3 regions of the Rhodococcus sp. NPDC059234 genome follow, and region 3 is predicted to be linked to each of the others. Evidence: riboswitches for the same ligand, from Rfam matches in the RefSeq annotation. Region 3 holds a riboswitch; each other region holds the start of a gene.
What was found. Region 3 has a riboswitch for thiamine pyrophosphate ahead of thiO (glycine oxidase ThiO). Riboswitches for the same ligand answer to the same signal wherever they lie in the genome.
Positions count from the first base shown of each region.

Region 1: another riboswitch for thiamine pyrophosphate. It lies ahead of ACFXGJ_RS21200 (purine-cytosine permease family protein); the one in region 3 lies ahead of thiO (glycine oxidase ThiO).
Region 2: another riboswitch for thiamine pyrophosphate. It lies ahead of thiC (phosphomethylpyrimidine synthase ThiC); the one in region 3 lies ahead of thiO (glycine oxidase ThiO).

Region 1 covers NZ_JBHZAH010000130.1:5,789-12,404, reverse strand. The annotation lists gene serB (phosphoserine phosphatase SerB) at 1-771, shown strand, start outside; gene ACFXGJ_RS21205 (peptidyl-tRNA hydrolase) at 768-1,556, shown strand; TPP riboswitch at 1,580-1,690, shown strand; gene ACFXGJ_RS21200 (purine-cytosine permease family protein) at 1,691-3,043, shown strand; gene ACFXGJ_RS21195 (TenA family protein) at 3,040-3,645, shown strand; gene ACFXGJ_RS21190 (hypothetical protein) at 3,642-4,256, shown strand; gene ACFXGJ_RS21185 (YitT family protein) at 4,388-4,999, shown strand; gene ACFXGJ_RS21180 (ABC transporter ATP-binding protein) at 5,006-5,836, shown strand; gene ACFXGJ_RS21175 (NUDIX hydrolase) at 5,869-6,616, shown strand, end outside.
Region 2 covers NZ_JBHZAH010000065.1:20,850-27,465, reverse strand. The annotation lists gene thiD (bifunctional hydroxymethylpyrimidine kinase/phosphomethylpyrimidine kinase) at 1-634, opposite strand, end outside; gene thiC (phosphomethylpyrimidine synthase ThiC) at 631-2,307, opposite strand; TPP riboswitch at 2,299-2,423, opposite strand; gene ACFXGJ_RS15055 (GNAT family N-acetyltransferase) at 2,585-2,929, shown strand; gene ACFXGJ_RS15050 (GNAT family N-acetyltransferase) at 3,093-3,458, shown strand; gene ACFXGJ_RS15045 (hypothetical protein) at 3,566-4,252, shown strand; gene ACFXGJ_RS15040 (exodeoxyribonuclease III) at 4,249-5,064, opposite strand; gene ACFXGJ_RS15035 (GNAT family N-acetyltransferase) at 5,096-6,046, opposite strand; gene ACFXGJ_RS15030 (peptide deformylase) at 6,039-6,616, opposite strand, start outside.
Region 3 covers NZ_JBHZAH010000093.1:11,343-17,958, forward strand. The annotation lists gene ACFXGJ_RS18190 (hypothetical protein) at 1-1,000, opposite strand, end outside; gene ACFXGJ_RS18195 (NUDIX domain-containing protein) at 1,173-2,042, shown strand; gene thiE (thiamine phosphate synthase) at 2,074-2,775, opposite strand; TPP riboswitch at 2,802-2,913, shown strand; gene thiO (glycine oxidase ThiO) at 2,910-3,998, shown strand; gene thiS (sulfur carrier protein ThiS) at 3,999-4,217, shown strand; gene ACFXGJ_RS18215 (thiazole synthase) at 4,222-4,980, shown strand; gene ppk2 (polyphosphate kinase 2) at 5,057-6,004, shown strand; gene ACFXGJ_RS18225 (ABC transporter ATP-binding protein) at 6,082-6,616, shown strand, end outside.

The sequences.
Region 1 (6,616 bases), on a different contig from region 3:
GCGCTGCGTACCGCGCTCGCGGAGGTCGCGGTCGAGGAGAGCGTGGACATCGCCGTCGAGCGCGCCGGCCTGGCCCGGCGCGCCAAGCGGCTCATCGTGTTCGACGTGGACTCGACGCTGGTGCAGGGCGAGGTCATCGAGATGCTCGCGGCCCGCGCGGGCAAGGAGGACGAGGTCCGCGCGGTCACCGAGTCGGCGATGCGCGGGGAGATCGACTTCACCGAGTCCCTGCACCAGCGCGTCGCGGTGCTGGCCGGACTCGACGCCTCTGTCATCGACGAGGTCGGCCGCGACCTCGAGCTGACCCCGGGCGCCCGCACCACCATTCGCACCCTGCGCCGGCTCGGCTTCCACTGCGGGGTCGTCTCCGGCGGCTTCCGTCAGGTCATCGAGGGGCTCGCGCACGACCTGGAGCTGGACTTCGTCGAGGCGAACACGCTCGAGGTGGTGGACGGCAAGCTCACCGGACGGGTGATCGGAGCGGTCGTCGACCGGGCCGCGAAGGCGGTGGCGCTGCGCAAGTTCGCCGCCCAGGTCGGGGTGCCGATGGAGCAGACCGTCGCGGTCGGCGACGGCGCCAACGACATCGACATGCTCAACGCTGCGGGCCTCGGCGTGGCGTTCAACGCGAAGCCCGCCCTGCGGGAGGTGGCCGACACCGCCCTGTCCCACCCGTTCCTCGACGCGGTCCTCTTCGTACTCGGGGTGACCCGGGACGAGGTGGAGGCGGCCGACGCAGTCGACGGTCTGGTACGTCGGGTTCCGCTGTGACACAAGGGGTTCCGGAAGCCGATCTCGATGCCGGTTTCCGGGCCCGCCACGCGGTGCTGGCGGCCGGTTATGGCGACCGCCCGGACCCCGACGACCCGTCCCTCGTGCTCGCGATGCCGCTGGTGTTGCACATTCCCAAGGCCGACCCGCCGGCCCGCAGTGCGCTGCTGGCGGCCGCCGCGACGGCGACGGTCGCGTTGTGCCTCGACGAGCGGGTCGGCGCCGGTGCGGACGGCGAGCCCGGCCCGTGGAGCGCCGACTACCGAGCCTGGACCGGCGCGCGTATCCGCAAGGTCGCGCGCCGGGCCCGGGGCGCCCAGTGGCTGGCGGCGCAGTCGGTGGACGGCGTCACCGCCGAGGTGGGTGGGGCGCAGGCCCGTGCACTGGTGCCGGGACCGGTCGGCGCGCTCGACGCCCGAATTCGCAAGCTGCAGATCGGCGGCACCGACCTGGACCACGACCGGCCCGGCGACCCCGACGACGGGACCGTCGTCCTGTGGATCGACGGCTCGCTCGGCATGACCGTCGGCAAGGCCGCTGCGCAGGTCGGACACGCGGCCATGATTCTCGCGGGCGCGATGACCGCAGAGCAGGCCTGGCAGTGGGCCCGCGACGACTTCCGGTGCGCCGTGCGCGACGCCGAGCCGGACCGGTGGTCCGCGCTCGTCGGCGAGCTGGCGGCGGGTCGAGCGGTCGCGGTGCGCGACGCCGGCTTCACCGAGGTGGCCCCGGGTTCGACGACCGTGGCTGCGAGGCTGCCCGGGTCGACCGGCAGCTTGGATTGACGGCGGAATCGGCCTAAGGTGAGCGCGTCCAGCACGGGAGCCCTGGCGTCGTAGGGCTGAGAGGGAGCACGGCTGCTCCGACCGTCACACCTGATCCGGGTCATTCCGGCGTAGGGAGCAGCGCGTTGTCTGTTGTGCGTTCACAATCCGGGGACCCGTCCCCGGGTCCGGTTTCCGTCGAGTCCTCGGAGCCGTCCTTCACTCTCGACGAGAACCCCACGCGCACTCTGGGCCTCGGGGCCCAGATCGGTCTGTGGGGGAATCTCGGCATCTCGCTGCTGCTGCCGGTCGCGGCGACCTACACAGTGCTGCAGGGGCAGTCGTTGCTGGCGACCCTGCTCGCGGTGGTCGTCGGCGCCCTGATCGGTTCGACGCTGCTCGGTCTGACCGCGTCCGCCGGCGCATCCGTCGGCGCACCCGCGATGGTGATGATGCGTGGACTGCTCGGCAGCAAGCTGTCCGCGCTGCCGACGGTCCTGAACCTCGTCCAGTGCGTCGGCTGGGCGACCTTCGAGGTGTTCGTCATGGCGGAGGCCGCTGCCCGCCTGACCGGGTGGCAGCGCTGGCCGTTCGTCCTCGTGGCGGGTGTACTCGCCACGCTGATGGCGCTGCGACCGCTCAAGGTCGTGCACATCCTCGCCAGGTATGCGGTGTGGGCAGCGATCGGCTCGACGGTGTACCTGCTCGTGAACGTGCTGATGAAGGATCTGCCCTCGCTCACCGACGGCAACTTCTCCGGATTCTGGACCAGCGTGGACCTGGTGATCGCGATGCCGATCTCCTGGGTTCCGCTGGCCGCCGACTACGCCCGGCACTCCCGCTCGCCGCGGGCCGCCTTCCTCGGCGCCACGATCGGATACGGCGGGGCGACCGTGGCGTTCTTCGCGCTCGGTGTGCTGGCCTTCGTCGCGTTCGGCCTCGAGCCCGGATTCGACATCATCGGCAGCCTGCTCGTGCTCCCGCTCGCCGGTGTCGCGCTGCTGATCCTGGTCGCCGACGAGATGGACGAGGCGTTCGCCAACATCTACTCGACCGCGATCAGTGCGCAGAACCTGCGGCCCTCGCTGGACCGCCGCTACCTGGTCGTCGGGGTGGGCGCCGTCGCGACCCTGCTGGCGCTGAGCGTGGACGCCTACAGCTACGAGCCGTTCCTGTTCCTGATCGGTGCCGTCTTCGTGCCGCTGACCGCGACCTTCCTGGTCTCGTTCTACCTGATCAAGCGGGGTGTCTGGGACGTGTCCGAGTCGGCGCCCTCGCGGTGGGGGATGCTGCTGCCCTGGGCGGTCGGGTTCGTGGTGTATCAGCTCGTCACGCCGACCTACTTCACCGGATTCGGTGCGGGATGGACGCAATGGTGGACGAATCTGCAGTCCTCGCTGGGGATTTCGTCTGCTGGTTGGTCGGCGTCGCTGGCCTCGCTCGTTGTGGCCGGCGTCCTCACCGCGCTGATCGGCCTCATCGGTGCCCGAAAGGGGGCGCGGGCGTGAGTCTCTCGACCCGACTGCAGGAGCTCGGCCGGCCGCTGCTCGCGCAGCAGCTCGCGCATCCCACCGTCGCCGGGATCGCGCGGGGCGACCTCGACCCGGCGGTGTTCCGCGGCTGGCTCGAGCAGGACTACCTGTACCTGCTCGACTACACCCGGGTGTTCGCGCGGCTGGCCTGGCAGGCGCCCGACGGCCACCTCGGGTACCTGGTGGATCTCGCGCACTCGACCCTGCACGAGGAGCTGAGCCTGCACCGCGAGCTGTCCGAACCCTTCGGCGCGCAGTTCGACTCCGCGGTCAAGAGTACCCAGTGCGAGGCCTACACGGGCTTCCTGCTCGACGCGGCGTCCGACTACGGTCGCGGGCTGGCTGCGTTGCTGCCGTGCATGTGGGGGTACTCGCAGCTCGGTATCGCGCTGGCGGAGAACCCGCCCGCCGACCCCCGCTACCGCCGCTGGGTCGACACCTACGCGGATCCGGGTTTCGCGGCGCTCGCCGACCGGTGTGCGGCGATGCTCGACGAGGCCGACCCCGATCCGGCGGTCGCCGAGGCGGCCTTCATATCGGCGATGCGTCACGAGCTCGCGTTCTGGGACGCGCGATGAGCCGGGCACGCGCGCTGGTCGACGGCGAGGCCGACCGCTGGCGGCAGCTCGCCGAGCACCCCTTCGTCCTGGCCACCGCCGACGGGACGCTCGCGGCGGAGTCGTTCGACCGCTGGCTGCTCGAGGACCACGCGTTCGTGGTCGAGTTCCGCCGATTCCTCGCCGGCGTGCTGACCCTCGCGCCCGACGAGCGGTCCCGTGACGTACTCGCGGGCGGGATCGCCGCTCTCACACCGGAACTCGGCCTGTTTCGCGCCGAACTCGACGCACGGGGGCTCGACCGGGACGGGTATCGGCCCAGCCTCGGCTGTGTGTCGTACACCTCGTTCATGCTCGCGAGCCTGCACGACGGCTACGAGATCGCCTCGGCGGTGCTCTACGGGGTGGAGAAGGCGTACCTCGACGCGTGGACGACCGTCCGCGAGCGCGCCGCGGCCGCCGACTCGCGGTACCGCTCCTTCATCGACAACTGGAGCGCGCCGCCGTTCGCGAACTACGTCGCCGACCTCGGCGAGCTGCTGGGTGCGGGGGAGCCCACACCGGCGCAGCGGGCGGCGTTCGGCCGGGTTGCCGAGTTCGAGGTGCAGTTCTGGGACGGGTGCGCGGGCTAGTCGGTGCAGTCCAGCGGGAGCGAAGTGGCTCTTCTCTGCAGGTCCAGTCGTCACGGAGACTGGCCACCGTGTCCACCCTCGTGCCCCGCCTCGCCGCCCTTCTCGTCGGGCTGTGGCTCTACGGGTTCTCGATGGCCCTCATGGTCGTGGCCGGGCTCGGTCTCGACCCGTGGGACGTCTTTCACCAGGGTGTGGCGCAGCGCGCGTCGCTGAGCTTCGGCAGCGTCACCGCGTTGACCGGTGCGGCGGTCCTGGTGCTCTGGATTCCGATCCGTCAGCGTCCGGGTGTCGGGACGGTCGCGAACGTCGTGGTGATCGCGCTGGCCGTGGACACCTCGCTGGCCCTGTTGCCGGAGCCGGACGCGTTGGCTGCGCGGATTCCGGTCATGCTGTTCGCGGTCGTGCTCAACGCCCTCGCGACGGCGCTCTACATCGGCGCCGGGCTCGGTCCGGGGCCGCGGGACGGCCTGATGACCGGCCTGGTCGGCCGCAGTGGGCTGTCGGTCCGGTTGGTCCGCACCGGGATCGAGGTGGCGGTGCTCGCCACCGGCTGGATGCTCGGCGGCACCGTCGGGGTCGGCACCGTGGTGTACGCGCTCGGCATTGGGCCGCTGATCCAACTGATGATGCGCGTGATGCCGGGGCCCCGTCGCGGACAGCCCGGAGCCGGCCCGGTGACCTGCACGCCGACCGGGGCGGACGACACGCAAGCCGGTCCTGCCGCGTGCGCCGCGAGCACGTAGGTCAAGATGGGCGTCGTGCCCGAACTAGATCCCGATCTGCTCATCGATTTCGACGACGTGCTCATCCGCCGCGGCGGTGTCACCCTGGTCGGTCCCGTGACCTGGAAGGTGGAGCTCGACGAGAGGTGGGTTGTGCTCGGGCCCAACGGCGCGGGCAAGACCTCGCTGCTGCGGATCGCGGCCGCCGAGGTGCACCCGACCTCCGGTCACGCGAACCTGCTCGGCGAGACGCTGGGCCGCGTCGACGTCAGCGAACTGCGGCCCCGGATCGGGTTGTCCTCGTCCTCGCTCGCGCACCGGGTGCCCGCCGACGAGGTGGTCAGCGATCTCGTCGTCTCGGCCGGCTACGCAGTGCTCGGACGCTGGCGGGAGCAGTACGAGGAGATGGACACCACGCGCGCCGTGGAGATGCTCGAGAGCCTCGGCGCGGAGCACCTGGCGGATCGCACCTACGGCACCCTCTCCGAGGGCGAGCGCAAGCGGGTGCTCATCGCGCGGGCCCTGATGACCGACCCCGAACTCCTGCTGCTCGACGAGCCTGCGGCCGGCCTGGACCTCGGTGGTCGCGAGGAGCTCGTCGCGCGGCTGTCGGACCTCGCGGCCGATCCGGATGCGCCCGCCACCGTGCTGATCACCCACCACGTCGAGGAGATCCCGCCGGGCTTCACCCACGCGCTGCTGCTCAAGGAAGGCCAGGTGGTCGCGCAGGGCCTGATCGACGACGTGATCACCGCGGAGAATCTGACGGAGGCGTTCAGCCAGTCCATCGCACTGGATCGGGTGGACGGACGGTTCTTCGCCAGGCGGGCGCGACTGCCCGGCCAGCACCGCCGCTGACCGCGGTTCGGGATAGTTGTAACGTCCGACACATGTCCACATTCGAAGCACATCCCGAAGTTCCCCCGAAGGACGCCTCCACCGTCATCCTGGTGCGCGACTCCGCGTCCGGGCCCGAGGTGTTCCTGCTCCGCCGCGTCGGCGGAATGGCCTTCGCCGGTGGCATGACCGTGTTCCCCGGCGGCGGCGTGGATCCGCAGGACGCCGAGGCCGACGTCGCCTGGAGTGGGCCGCCGGTCTCCTGGTGGGCTGAGCGGTTCGGCGTCGACGAGGGCCGTGCGAAGGCTCTGGTCTGCGCGGCGGTGCGGGAGACCTTCGAGGAGTGCGGGGTCCTGCTTGCCGGACCGACCGCGGACACCGTCGTCGCGGACACCTCCGGATACGCGCAGGCGCGCAAGCAATTGGAGGCTCGCGAGCTCTCGTTCAGCGAGTTCCTCGCCCGCGAGAACCTGGTGCTGCGTGCGGATCTGCTTCGGCCGTGGGCGAATTGGGTCACCCCGATCGGTGAGGGCAGGCGCTACGACACCCGTTTCTTCGTGGCCGCGGCCCCCGCGGGTCAGGTCGCGGACGGTGAGACGTCGGAGGCCGCCGAGGTCACCTGGCAGACCCCGGAGCAGGCCGTCGCGGACTGGGTCGGGGGCCGCACGATGCTGCTCCCGCCGACCTGGAGCCAGCTGCAGTCGGTCGGCGAATACGGAAGCGTTGCAGAGATTCTCGCCGCACAGCCGGAGATCCCGGTGATCCTCCCGACGCTGTACCAGGAGGACGACGGCTCGTGGC
Region 2 (6,616 bases), on a different contig from region 3:
CGTGGAAACGTTCCCCGTCGAACAGCAGATCGGTCGACTCGGTCGACGTGCGCAGGTGCCCGCCCTTGACCAGAGACCACTGTGCACCGAGCGCGTGCAGGGCCTCGGCGGCCCGGCGGGCGGACCCGTCGTCGACCACCTCGATGCCCGTGATGAGCCGGACCTCGTCGAGATTCGGTGTGACCAGCGAGGCGATCGGGATCAGCGTGTTGCGGACCGCGTCGAGTGCCTCCGCGTGCAACAGCGGGTCGCCGTGCATGGACGCGCACACGGGGTCCACGACCAGGGGCACGGCCTGCCCCTTGCCGATCCCGACCTCGCCGCACACCTGTGCGACGGACTCGATGATCGCGGTCGAGGCCAGCATCCCGGTCTTCGCGGCGCTCACCCCGATGTCGCCGACCACCGACCGCACCTGGTCGGCCACGATCTCGGGGGGGATCTCGTGAAACCCGCTGACCCCCACCGAGTTCTGCACCGTCACCGCGGCCACCGCGACGCACGCGTGGACGCCACACATGGCCATGGTGCGCGAGTCGGCCTGGATGCCGGCGCCGCCACCGGAGTCGGTCCCGGCGATGGTGAGGACTCGGATCGGGGTCTGTCCGTCGGGGGTGAGGGGCAAGAACTTCACGGGGTGGACACTACCGGGAGGTAGACCTGGCTTCCCGTGCCCGCGAACTCCGCGGACTTCTCCGCCATCCCGGCCTCGATCGCGGCCGCGTCGGTCAGTCCGTTGCGTTCGGCGTACTCGCGCACGTCCGCCGAGATCCGCATCGAGCAGAACTTCGGTCCGCACATCGAGCAGAAGTGCGCGGTCTTCGCCGGCTCCGCGGGCATGGTCTCGTCGTGGTACTCGCGCGCGGTGTCCGGGTCCAGCGAGAGCGCGAACTGGTCGCGCCAGCGGAACTCGAAGCGCGCCTTGGACAGCGCGTCGTCGCGCTCCTGCGCGCGGGGGTGCTGCTTCGCGAGATCCGCCGAGTGCGCAGCGATCTTGTAGGTGATGACGCCGACCTTCACGTCGTCCCGGTTCGGCAGCCCCAGATGTTCCTTGGGCGTCACGTAGCAGAGCATCGCGGTGCCTGCCTGCGCGATGATCGACGCGCCGATCGCGGAGGTGATGTGGTCGTACGCGGGCGCGATGTCGGTGGCGAGCGGTCCGAGCGTGTAGAACGGGGCCTCCTCGCAGAGCTCTTCCTCGAGCCGCACGTTCTCCACGATCTTGTGCATCGGCACATGGCCGGGGCCCTCGATCATCACCTGCACGCCATGCGATTTCGCGATCTTCGTCAGCTCACCCAGGGTGCGGAGCTCGGCGAACTGCGCCTCGTCGTTGGCGTCGGCGATCGAGCCCGGACGCAGGCCGTCGCCGAGCGAGAACGTGACGTCGTAGCGCGCGAGGATCTCGCACAGCTCCTCGAAGTGCGTGTACAGGAACGACTCCCGGTGGTGGGCCAGGCACCAGGCCGCCATGATCGAGCCGCCGCGCGAGACGATCCCGGTGACCCGCTTGGCGGTCAGCGGGACGTACCGCAGCAGTACGCCGGCGTGCACGGTCATGTAGTCGACGCCCTGCTCGCACTGCTCGATCACGGTGTCGCGGTAAATCTCCCAGGTGAGCGCGGTCGGGTCGCCGTTCACCTTCTCCAGCGCCTGGTAGATCGGCACCGTGCCGACCGGGACCGGCGAGTTGCGCAGGATCCACTCGCGGGTCTGGTGGATGTCCTTGCCGGTGGACAGGTCCATGATGTTGTCCGCGCCCCAGCGCGTGGCCCAGACCATCTTCTCGACCTCCTCGGCGATGGAGGAGGTGACCGCGGAGTTGCCGATGTTCGCGTTGATCTTCACCAGGAACCGCTTGCCGATGATCATCGGCTCGGACTCCGGGTGCTTGTGGTTCGCCGGGATCACCGCTCGGCCCGCGGCGACCTCCTCGCGCACGACCTCGGGCGAAACACCCTCGCGCACGGCGCAATAACGCATTTCGGGCGTGACGATCCCGGCCCGCGCCCACGCCAGCTGGGTCCGAACGGGCTTGGATTCCCCGTCGCCACGCTCGCCCCCGATGTCGACCGCGGCGGGTTTGGTCCAACCGTCGCGGGTCCTCGGCAGGCCCGCCTCGAGGTCGATGTGGGCACCGGCGTCGGTGTACGGGCCGGAGGTGTCGTACAGGTCCAGGTGTTCGCCGTTGCTCAACTGGACGCGCCGGACGGGCACTCGCATCCCGTCGACGTCGAGGTACTGCTTGCTGCTGCCCTCGATGGGGCCGGTGGTGACAGTGCTGGTCGTGACAGAGGTGTCCCTCATGCGTGCTCTCCCTACGCCGGCATTACCCGGTCAGGTTCGACGGTCGACGGCCCTGGTCGCTCCGAAGAGCTAGCCGTCCTCTCAGCCCGCTGGTGCGAGCCCCCGTGGGGTTGTGTAGTTGTTTCGGCGCCGACCCTAGACCCGGCCCCGTGTGCTGCGCCACTCCGGGTCCACCGGCCGGGCGGGATTTGAGTGATCCCGCTCACAAATGTCTGCCGATTGACCTATAGTGGCGTGGGTCACATTTGGGTTACGGGCGGGGTAGGGAGACGGGTTCATGATTGCGGATTCACCGACCGCGGAAGTGTCGAACAATGCTGGTCAGAGTCGCTTCGAGCTTCGGCTGAACGGCGATCTCGTCGGCATTCTCGGTTACTACGAGTTGGACACGAACGCGGGCGTCGGGGTCCGTGGCGGCCGGCGCGCGGGCCCGCCCGTCGTCTCGTTCATGCACACCGTGATCGTGGAGGACTTCGGGCATCGCGGCCTGGCCGCGGTCATGGTCCAGCGCGCGCTTGATGCGGCCCGCGAGTACGGCTGGAAGGTTCGCCCGGTGTGTACCTACCTGCAGCGATTCATCGCCGACAATCCCCAGTACCGAGACGTGCTCGCTCCACTGTGATCGTCGGGCCGCGGCCTGCTTTGTGCCGATTCGGCCACGATTCGAAGAAGTCTGGGCGACAAACAGGCGAGGGGCTCGTGGTGCGGCGGCGCGATGGCGCCGGGGCTGCTTGCATGGCGATGTGGATCACATCTTCAAGCGACATCACGTCCAGGCAGCGGCGGTGAGCACGCCCGTCGTTGCGACGGCGAACCCGGCGCTCGCGCGCGTCGAGGACAATCCGTCGCACTCGCGTTTCGACCTGTGGGTCGGCGACGAGTTGGTGGGAATCCTCGGCTACCGAAGTGGGCGCGACGACCCCGGTGCGCCGCTGTCGGGTGGCCCGCAGGGCGCCGATCCCGAGGTGGTCGCCCTGATGCACACCGTGGTCAAGGAGGACTTCGGCGGTCGCGGATGGGCCGCGATCCTGGTTCGTGAGGTGCTCGAGGAGTCGCGGGTGCGGGGCTGGCGGCTGCGGCCGGTCTGCACCTACGTCCAGCGATACCTCGGCACGCACACGGAGTTCCTGGGGCTGATCGACGGCGACTGACCGCACTTCGCGGAAATTCGAGAGCACTGCTCTTGCAGTCTCGGGCGCGGGGGTGAATACTGCTCTCAACAGAGAGCGCTGCTCTCGTCCGAGGTGGGGAGCAAATCATGATCGACACAACCGTCCGACCGCAGACCCGCCGCGGGGGCGCGACCGCCGCGGCCGCGCTGTTCGGCGTCTCCGGGCTGCTGTTCCTGCTCTATCCCGCCGTCCGGCCGTACTCGGACTACCTGAACGAGACCACTCTCGACGGCGCACGCGCGTACGCCTCGGGCGGCTGGGTCGCCGCACACGTGTTCGGCATGCTCGGGTTCGTGTTGCTCGGGTTGGCGATGCAGGCGCTGCGGGACGTCCTCCGTGGCACGCCCGCCGATCGGATCGGCATCGCCGCCACCGTGGTGACGTGGGTCGGCGTCGGCCTGACCCTCCCGTACTACGGCGCCGAGGACTTCGCCCTGCACTCGGTCGCGATCCGTGCGCTCGGTGACGGCTCGCCGGACCTGCTCGACCTGGTCGTGCAGGTGCGGGGCGGCGGTACGCAGATGACGATGTTCGCGTCGGGGCTGGTGCTGGTCGCCGCGGGCGCGGTGACGGCCGCGGTCGCGATCTGGCGGTCGGGAGTGCTCGCCCGGTGGAGCGGGATCCCGCTCGCGGTCGGCTTCGCGCTGTTCGTCCCGCAGTTCTTCGGACCGCCGTGGGTACGGGTCGCGCACGGCGTCGTGCTGGCCGCCGGCGCGCTGTGGCTCGCTGCGGAACTGCTGCGGCCCCGTCGCGACGCAGCCGACGCGCGCTAGGCGAGCTCGACCACCACCGGTGCGTGGTCGCTGGCGCCCTTACCCTTTCGTTCTTCGCGGTCGATCGACGCACCGGTGACCCGGGCGGCCAGCGCGGGCGAGGCGAGCTGGAAGTCGATCCGCATGCCCTGCCGCTTCGGGAAGCGCAGCTGCGTGTAGTCCCAGTAGGTGTAGACGCCGGGGCCGGGCGTGAACGGCCGGACCACGTCGGAGAAGCCCGCGTCGACGAAGGCGTGGAACGCGTCCCGCTCCGGCTGCGACGTGTGGGTCTTGCCCTCGAACAGGGCCGGATCCCACACGTCCTCGTCGGTCGGCGCGACGTTCCAGTCGCCGACCAGCGCGACCTGGGCGTTCGGGTCGTCTGCGAGCCACTTGACCGCGTCGTCACGCAGGGTCGCGAGCCAGTCCAGCTTGTACTCGTAGTGCGGGTCGGACAGCTCGCGACCGTTCGGGACGTACAGGCTCCACACCCGCACCCCGCCGCAGGTCGCGCCGATCGCGCGGGCCTCGACCACCGGGGTGGCGATGTCCAGGCTGTCGGCGGCGGCCTTCGCGAACCCGGGCTGGCCCTCGAACCCGATCTGCACGTCGTCGAGTCCCACCCGCGAGATGATCGCCACCCCGTTCCACTGGCTCAACCCCACGTGCGCGACCTCGTAGCCGAGGTCGGTGAACCGGTCCGTGGGGAACTGGTCGTCGCGGCACTTGGTCTCCTGGATCGCCAGCACGTCCGTCTCGGTCCGCGCCAGCCAGTCCACGATCCGGTCCGTCCGGGCCCGCACCGAGTTCACATTCCACGTCGCCAGTCGCATGCCAGGCAGCGTAGTGCTCGGCGAGGACGGTTCAGTCGGGGGCGGTCGCGTACCGGTAGCGGTGGTGATCGATGAGCCCGAGGGTGCGGTAGAGCGCGATGGCCGCGTCGTTGTCCGCGGCCACCTGGATGTACGCGTGGGTGGCGCCGTTGTCACGTCCCCAGCGGATCATCTCCGCGCACATCAGCAGGCCGAGTCCGCGTCGCCGGTGCTCAGCCGCGACCTCGACCGCGGCCAGGCCCACCCAGTGCCGCCCGTCCGGCGCCTCTGTGACCGCAGCCCGCGCGATCGCGAGCAGTTCGGTGTCCGGGCTGCCGAGTGCACCGAATCCGAGTCGGCCGTCCCGGACGGCGCCGAGCACAGCCGGCGCGCACGCGGGCAGCGACTCGCCGTGATAGTGGTACAGCGGCAGCCAGCGTTCGTCCGGTACGTCCGCCACCGTGACCAGCGAATCACCTTCGGGCAGGGTCAGATTCGCGATGTCGGCGGCCATGACAAGAACCTCGTCGGAGACCTCCCAGCCCTCGGGCGCGGTGCCGAGGCGGTCGGGCAGCAGCAGCTGCAAACGCTGGCCCCGGTCGGCGTACCAGGCGCGCAGCCGCTCGGCGGTGTCGCCGGTGTAGAGGTCGCCGATCCGGTCCGCCTTGCCCAACGGGACCGCTGCGTTGGCGCGCCGGGTGAAGCCGTCGCCGAACCGAGCCAGCCATCCGTTCACCCAGGTCTGCTCGGTGCCGGGCCAGCCGTCGGCCGCGGCCAGCTCCAGGGCCCGGATCTCCCTCGTCAGCACCGGGCGGGCGCCGAGGGCCTTGAGCGCGACGACCTGGTCGGGGGAGACCTGCACGACCCGTCCGTCCGGAGCGCGGACCACGACGGCGGGAGCCAGCGAGACCAACTCGCCGATGATGTCCGTCAGCGGCTGCGGATAGCCCGGCGGAAGCTTGTAGCGCAGGACGACCCTGCTCCCGAGAGCAGCCTCAGTCATCGTGGCCGAACGGATCCTCGACCGTGCCGGGGATCCAGCTCTGCCCGGGCACGCCCCAGCCTGCCCGCTTGATCGTCTTCTTCGCTGCGCGTGCGTTGCGACCGATCAGCATGTCCGTGTACAGGAATCCGTCGAGGTGGCCGACCTCGTGCTGCAGCATCCGGGCGAAGAAGCCGTTGCCCTGGATATCGACCGGGTCGCCGTTGACGTCGATGCCGGTGACCCGCGCCCAGTCCGCGCGACCGGTCGGGAACTGCTCGCCCGGCACGGACAGGCAGCCCTCCTCGTCGTCGTCCGGGTCGGGCATGGTCTCGGGCAGTTCCGACGTCTCGAGCACCGGGTTGATGACCTCGCCGCGGCGCCGCTCGCCGTCGCCGTCGCCGTCGTAGTCGGGGCAGTCGTAGACGAACAGTCGCAGCGCAACGCCCACTTGGTTCGCGGCCAGGCCGACGCCGTTCGCGGCGTCCATCGTGTCGTACATGTCGGCGACGAGCTCGGCTACCTCGGACACGGGTTGCGTCACCGGTTTCGTGGGCTCGTGGAGCACCGGGTCGCCAACGATCCGGATGG
Region 3 (6,616 bases):
GGTACTCGTCGAGCAGAGCCTTCAGTCGTGTCAGGTGGTCGTCGAACTGCTGGTCGTAGGCGCCGGTGAGTTCGCGCCGAACCAGGCTGAGCGTCTCGTCGGCGCGGGCCTGCTGGGCGAGGATACGGGCGGTCGTCAGATCGGTCAGCGGTCGGGCGCCGTCGTCCAGCGCGTGCGCGGTGGCCGTCGCCGAGACCAGCCCCGCGGCCACCAACCAGCAGACCGAGGCGGCGATCGCGGCCGCGGCGACGATCAGGCCGAGGTTCAGCCGACGGCGTGTCCAGCGGGCGAGCAGCAGCGCGGCGACGACCAGGGCCACCAGGGCGAGCACCAGCAGGGCGATCGCCAGCCACGGCGGTCGGGCGAACGCGTCCTGGCTCTGCACCACCCGGTCGGACTGCTCGGTGTGCAACTGCTCGGCGAGCGGCAGCAGCGTGGTCTGCATCATCGCCGAGGCCTCGCTCAGGTACGCCGAACCCACCGGGTAGCCGGTGCGGTTGTTGGCGCGCGCGGTCTCGACGAGGCCGGTGTACACCGGCAGCCCGGCCGACAACTGGGTCAACAGGGCGTGCGCGGTCACGTCGTCGGTCTCGACTCCCGCCGCCGCGTCGACGATGTCCTGACCCGCGTCGCCGACGGCCTGCGCGTACCTGTCCCGCACGGCGGCGGGCTCGATGCCGCCTGCGAGGAACGCTGTGGTGGCGGCCGCGTCCGCGATGGACAGCGAGCTGTAGAGGTGCTGGGACGCGTTCGCGAGTGGTTCGATCTCGGTGAGCAGGGTGTCGAGGGTGCGCTGGCGGTCGGCGACCTGGACCGCGGCGACGACGCCCGACAGCAGGGCGAGCGCGATCAGTCCGACGCCGAGGGTGACGATCTTGGCGGGCGTGGTGCGACTGAACGCGCGCAGCCGTGCGGGCCGGCTCGGCGGCGGTCGCAGCTCCGTGGTCGGGGCGGGCGTGTCGCCGAGCGGCTCGGTCGAAGGCGCAACTCGAACAGCCACTGTGCTGCACCCCTTCTATCTGGCCCGAGTGCCCGACAAAGGGCAGCATATAAGCAGTAACCGCGCTTTGGGATCTGCGACTGGCTAAGTTCGACGGCGAACAGTTGTGGCGGACACACGAGGAGCCGACTTGGCGCGGCGCGGCACGATCTGGAGTAGGTGAACGAAGTCGATGCGCGGTGACGGGGACGGCTGGGCCACGAGCGAGGACGGCAGCCGGTACTGGGGGCGATTCGGCGCGGCCGGGCTGCTGCTGCGCGCGCCCGCGCAGGACGGCGGCTCCGCGGTCCTGCTCCAGCACCGGGCGCAGTGGAGCCATCAGGGTGGCACCTGGGCGCTGCCCGGCGGGGCGCGGGACTCTCACGAGAGCACCACCCACGCGGCAGTTCGGGAGGCGGAGGAGGAGGCGGGCATCGCCACGGACCTGGTGCACGTGCGGGCCGAACGGGTGACCGCCCGAGCCGGGGGAGGCTGGAGCTACACGACGGTGATCGCCGACGCGCACACCGCGCTGGACACCGTCCCGAACGGGGAGAGCACCGAGCTGCGCTGGGTACCCGAGGACCGCGTCGAGGACCTCCCGCTGCACCCGGGTTTCGCGGCCAGCTGGCCGTCGCTGCGCGCGGCACCGGTGCGGCTGCTGCTCGACACCGCGAACGTGCTCGGATCGCGGCCGAACGGGTGGTGGCGCGACCGCGTCGGGGCCACCGGGGAGTTGCTGGCCGCGCTCGCCGGAAGCCTGCCGCGCACCATCGAGCTGCCCGGCGGTGGCTTCGGCTGGCTGCCGAGGGTCGAGGCGGTGCTCGAGGGGCAGGCCGTCGCCGTCTCAGACGTCGATGCCCGGGTCCCGGTGCACGTCGCCTCCGGCAGCGGCGACGACGCGCTGGCCCTGCTGGCGTCCGGTCGCTCGGCGTCGACCACCCTCACCGGGCTCGCCGGCGAGCTGACCGCGGTCGTCACCGCGGATCGCGGTCTGCGCGACCGGCTGCCCGAGTCCGTGCTGCGGCTCTCGCCGTCGGCCGTCCTCGACTGGCTGGACTGACTCACCCCACCCCACCCGACCCCGCCGGGGGTCAGCGGGCGTTGGCGGCCAGCGCATCGGCGAGGGAGCGGGCGGCGGCCTGGGGGTCCCGGGCCTCGGTGATCGCGCGCACCACGACGATGCGCTGGGCGCCGGCGTCGAGAACCTCCGGCAGTCGCTGCTCGTCGATGCCGCCTATTGCGAACCACGGCATCGTCGGCGACGACTCGGCGGTCGAGCGCACCAGCTCGAGGCCGGACGCGGTCCGTCCGGGCTTGGTGGGGGTGGCCCACACCGGGCCGGTGCAGAAGTAGTCAACGTCGTCCTCGATCGCCGCCAACTGGGCCTGCGCGCGGCTGTTCGTCGAACGGCCGATCACCACCTGCGGCCCGACGATCCGGCGCGCGTAGTGCACCGGCAGGTCGCCCTGCCCGAGGTGCAGCACGTCGGCGCCGGCGGCCAGCGCGAGGTCGGCGCGGTCGTTCACGGCCAGCAACGCGCCGTGCCGCCGGCAGGCCGCGGCCAGTTCGGCGAGGGCGCCGAGTTCCTCGCGGGTCTCCATCCGGCCGAACTTCTTCTCACCCGCCGAGCCCTTGTCGCGGAGCTGGATGATGTCCACCCCGCCGGACAGCGCGGCCTCGGCGAACTTGGCGAGGTCGCCTCGCTCACGGCGGGCGTCGGTGCACAGGTACAGGCGGGCGCTCGCGAGGCGTTCCCGTGGGGTCAGGTGCTTACCGGAATGCGAGGGATGCACGACCTCAACGGTAGTCTCTACGGTGAACGAAGTGACACGGGAGTCCCGGCGGACGCGGGGCTGAGAGGGGGCTCGCGAGCCCCGACCGTCATACCTGACCCGGATCATGCCGGCGCAGGGAGTGAGGTGGAGTTGTGAGCAGAACCGTCGCGGTGATCGGTGGCGGCGCCATCGGACTGGCGGTGGCGTGGCGCGCGAGCAGGGCAGGCTGGACCGTCACCCTTCACGATCCGGCGGTCGCGTCGGGCGCATCCTGGGTGGCGGGCGGCATGCTCGCGCCGCTGTCCGAGGGCTGGCCCGGCGAGGACGCGGTGCTGGCCGCGGGGGCCGCGTCGCTGGAGCGGTGGCCGGAGTTCGGTCGCGAGCTCGAGGCGCTGACCGGCGAGTCCCTGTTCACCTCCGACGGCTCGCTGACGGTCGCGCTCGACGCCGCCGATGCCGCCGACCTGCGCCGCGTCGCCGAATGGCTCGAGACGCAGGGGTACCGGCTGGACCTGCTCTCGCGTGCCGAGATTCGTGCGGCCGAGCCCTCACTGGCGCCGAACATCCGACTGGCCCTGCTCGCGGCCACCGAGTCGGCCGTCGACAACCGCGCCCTGGTCCGCGCGCTCCGCCGGGCCTGCGTGGACGCGGGTGTGACGTTCGCCCAGCAGGCCGTCGCCGACGTCGACGGGCTGGACGCCGATCAGGTGGTGATCGCCGCGGGCACGGCCGCCGCACGACTGTGGCCCGGACTGCCGGTGCGCCCGGTCAAGGGCGAGATCCTGCGCCTGCATCGCCGCCCCGGCGTCGCGCCGGCCCCCACCAGGACCATCCGCGGCAGCGTGCACGGCCGGCCGGTCTACCTGGTGCCGCGCGGCGACGGCATCGTGGTCGGCGCGACGCAGCACGAGTCCGGCGAGGACACCCAGGTCACGGTGGCCGGGGTGCGCGACCTGATCGCGGACGCCGAGGCCCTGATGCCGAGCATCGGGGAGTACGAACTGCACGAGACCGCCGCCGGGCTGCGGCCCATGAGCCCCGACAACCTGCCGATCCTCGGCCGGGTGTCGGACCGGGTCGTCCTGGCCGCCGGGGCCGGGCGCAACGGCATCCTGCTGACGCCGCTGTCCGCGGACGCGGTGGTCGCCGAACTGTCGGGCACGCCGCTGCCCGAGGCCAAGACCTGTTCTCCCGACCGGTTCGACGGGCTCGGGGTTTCGATCGACAGAGCGAGGAAGTAGATGACCAACGCACCGGTGAACATCGGTATCACCGTCAACGGTGAGGACCACCAGTTGTCCGAGCAGCTGACCGTGGCCCAGCTGCTCGCGCATCTCGGACTGCCGGAGAAGGGCATCGCGGTGGCGGTGGACGGCACCGTGTTCCCGCGCACGTCGTGGGACAGCCCGGTCGAAAAGGGCTGGGAGATCGAGATTCTCACGGCGGTGCAGGGTGGCTGACCCGATGGTGACGGACCAGCTGACGATCGCGGGACGCACCTTCGGCTCGCGCCTGATCATGGGCACCGGCGGGGCGGCCAACCTCGCGGTGCTCGAGGAGGCGCTGGTCGCGTCGGGCACCGAACTGACCACCGTGGCGATGCGACGGATCGACGCGGCGGGCGGCACCGGGGTCCTCGACCTGCTGACCACGCTGAAGATCGCGCCGCTGCCGAACACCGCCGGGTGCCGGGGCGCGGCCGAGGCCGTGCTCACCGCACAGTTGGCGCGCGAGGCACTCGAGACCGACTGGGTCAAGCTCGAGGTGATCGCCGACGAGCGGACCCTGCTGCCCGACGCCATCGAATTGGTCTCCGCCGCGGAACAACTCGTCGACGACGGATTCACGGTCTTGCCGTACACCACCGACGACCCGGTCCTGGCCCGTCGGCTCGAGGACGTCGGCTGCGCGGCGGTGATGCCGCTCGGCGCCCCGATCGGGACCGGCCTGGGCATCTGCAACCCGCACAACATCGAGATGATCGTCGAGTCGGCAGGGGTGCCGGTGATTCTCGACGCCGGCATCGGGACGGCGAGCGACGCCGCGCTGGCGATGGAGCTGGGGTGCGACGCGGTGCTGCTCGCGACGGCGGTGACCAGGGCGAAGGACCCCGCGCTCATGGCGACCGCGATGGCGTCCGCGGTGGTCGCCGGTCGCGCGGCGCGGCTCGCGGGCCGGATCCCGAAGCGGTTCTGGGCACAGGCTTCCTCACCCGAACTCTGACCGGATCCGGAGGTAGTCTCGAAAGGTGGACGATCTTCGGAACTCGAGTAGCGAGGACGCCGGCACCGACTTCGAGATGGCGCAGCCCCGGCAGGTTGACGTCACGCCCGAGATCGACGAGATCGGCGAACTGCTCCGCAAGTCCGGACGGATGCGCAGCGACGACGGTCCGGACGCGCCGTGGCGGCACGGGTACCCCTACGACAAGAAGATGACCCGCCGCCAGTACGAGCGGCGCAAGCGGACCCTGCAGATCGAGCTGTTGAAGCTGCAGGCGTGGGTCAAGGAGAACGACGAGAAGATCGTCATCATCTTCGAGGGCCGCGACGCGGCGGGCAAGGGCGGCGCGATCAAGCGGCTCACCGAGCACCTCAATCCTCGTGGCGCCAGGGTGATGGCGCTGGAGAAGCCCACCGAGCGCGAGCGCAAGCAGTGGTACTTCCAGCGGTACGTCGAGCACCTCCCGTCGGGCGGCGAGATCGTGCTCATGGACCGGTCCTGGTACAACCGGGCGGGCGTCGAGCGGGTGATGGGCTACTGCACCCCGCACGAGTACCTCGAATTCACCCGTTCCGCACCGGAATTCGAGCGAATGCTGGTGCAGTCGGGTATTCGCCTCGTCAAGTTCTGGTTCTCGGTCGGCCGCGAGGAACAGCACGCGCGGTTCGTCGCCCGCAGCACTGACCCGGTCAAGCGGTGGAAGCTGTCGCCCACCGACCTCGCCAGCCTCGACAAGTGGGACGCCTACACCGAGGCGAAGGAGGACATGCTGTTCTACACCGACACCCCGCACGCGCCGTGGACGATCGTCAAGTCCAACGACAAGAAGCGGGCGAGGCTCGAGGCGATGCGCTGGCTGCTGTCGCGGTTCGACTACACCGACAAGAACCCGCGGGTCGTCGGCACCCCCGATCCGTTGCTGATCGGCCCGGCCTCGACGGTGTACGACGAGGGCGAACAGCCCATCAGCCACTTCCCGGACCTGTCGACCTGGCCCGCACCCGGGGGTAACGGTCAGGGTTGACGTCATCCCCAGGGATGACGGATATCGAGACCTACGGAGGATGCGCACCGCGGTGCAACTGGTGAATCCTTGACCTCATGATTGAAGTGAGGGGATTGACCAAGATATACGGGCCCACGAAGGCGGTAGACGACCTGACCTTCACGGTGCGGCCCGGTATCGTCACCGGATTCCTGGGCCCCAACGGCGCGGGCAAGTCCACGACCATGCGGATGATCCTCGGTCTCGACCGCCCGACATCGGGCACCGCGTTGATCGACGGCGTTCCCTACAGCGAACTGAAGCAGCCGCTGCGGACGGTCGGAGCGCTGCTGGACGCGAAGTGGGTGCACCCCAACCGGTCCGCCAAGGCGCACCTGCAGTGGATGGCCGCCTCGAACGGACTCCCGTCGTCGCGGGTCGACGAGGTGCTGCGACTGGTCGGACTCACCGAGGTCGCGGGCAAGAAGGCCGGTGGATTCTCTCTCGGCATGTCGCAGCGACTGGGTCTCGCGGGCGCGCTGCTGGGCGATCCCAAGGTGCTGCTGTTCGACGAGCCGGTCAACGGCCTCGACCCCGAGGGCATCGTCTGGATCCGAAAGTTCATGCAGCGTTTGGCCGCCGAGGGCCGCA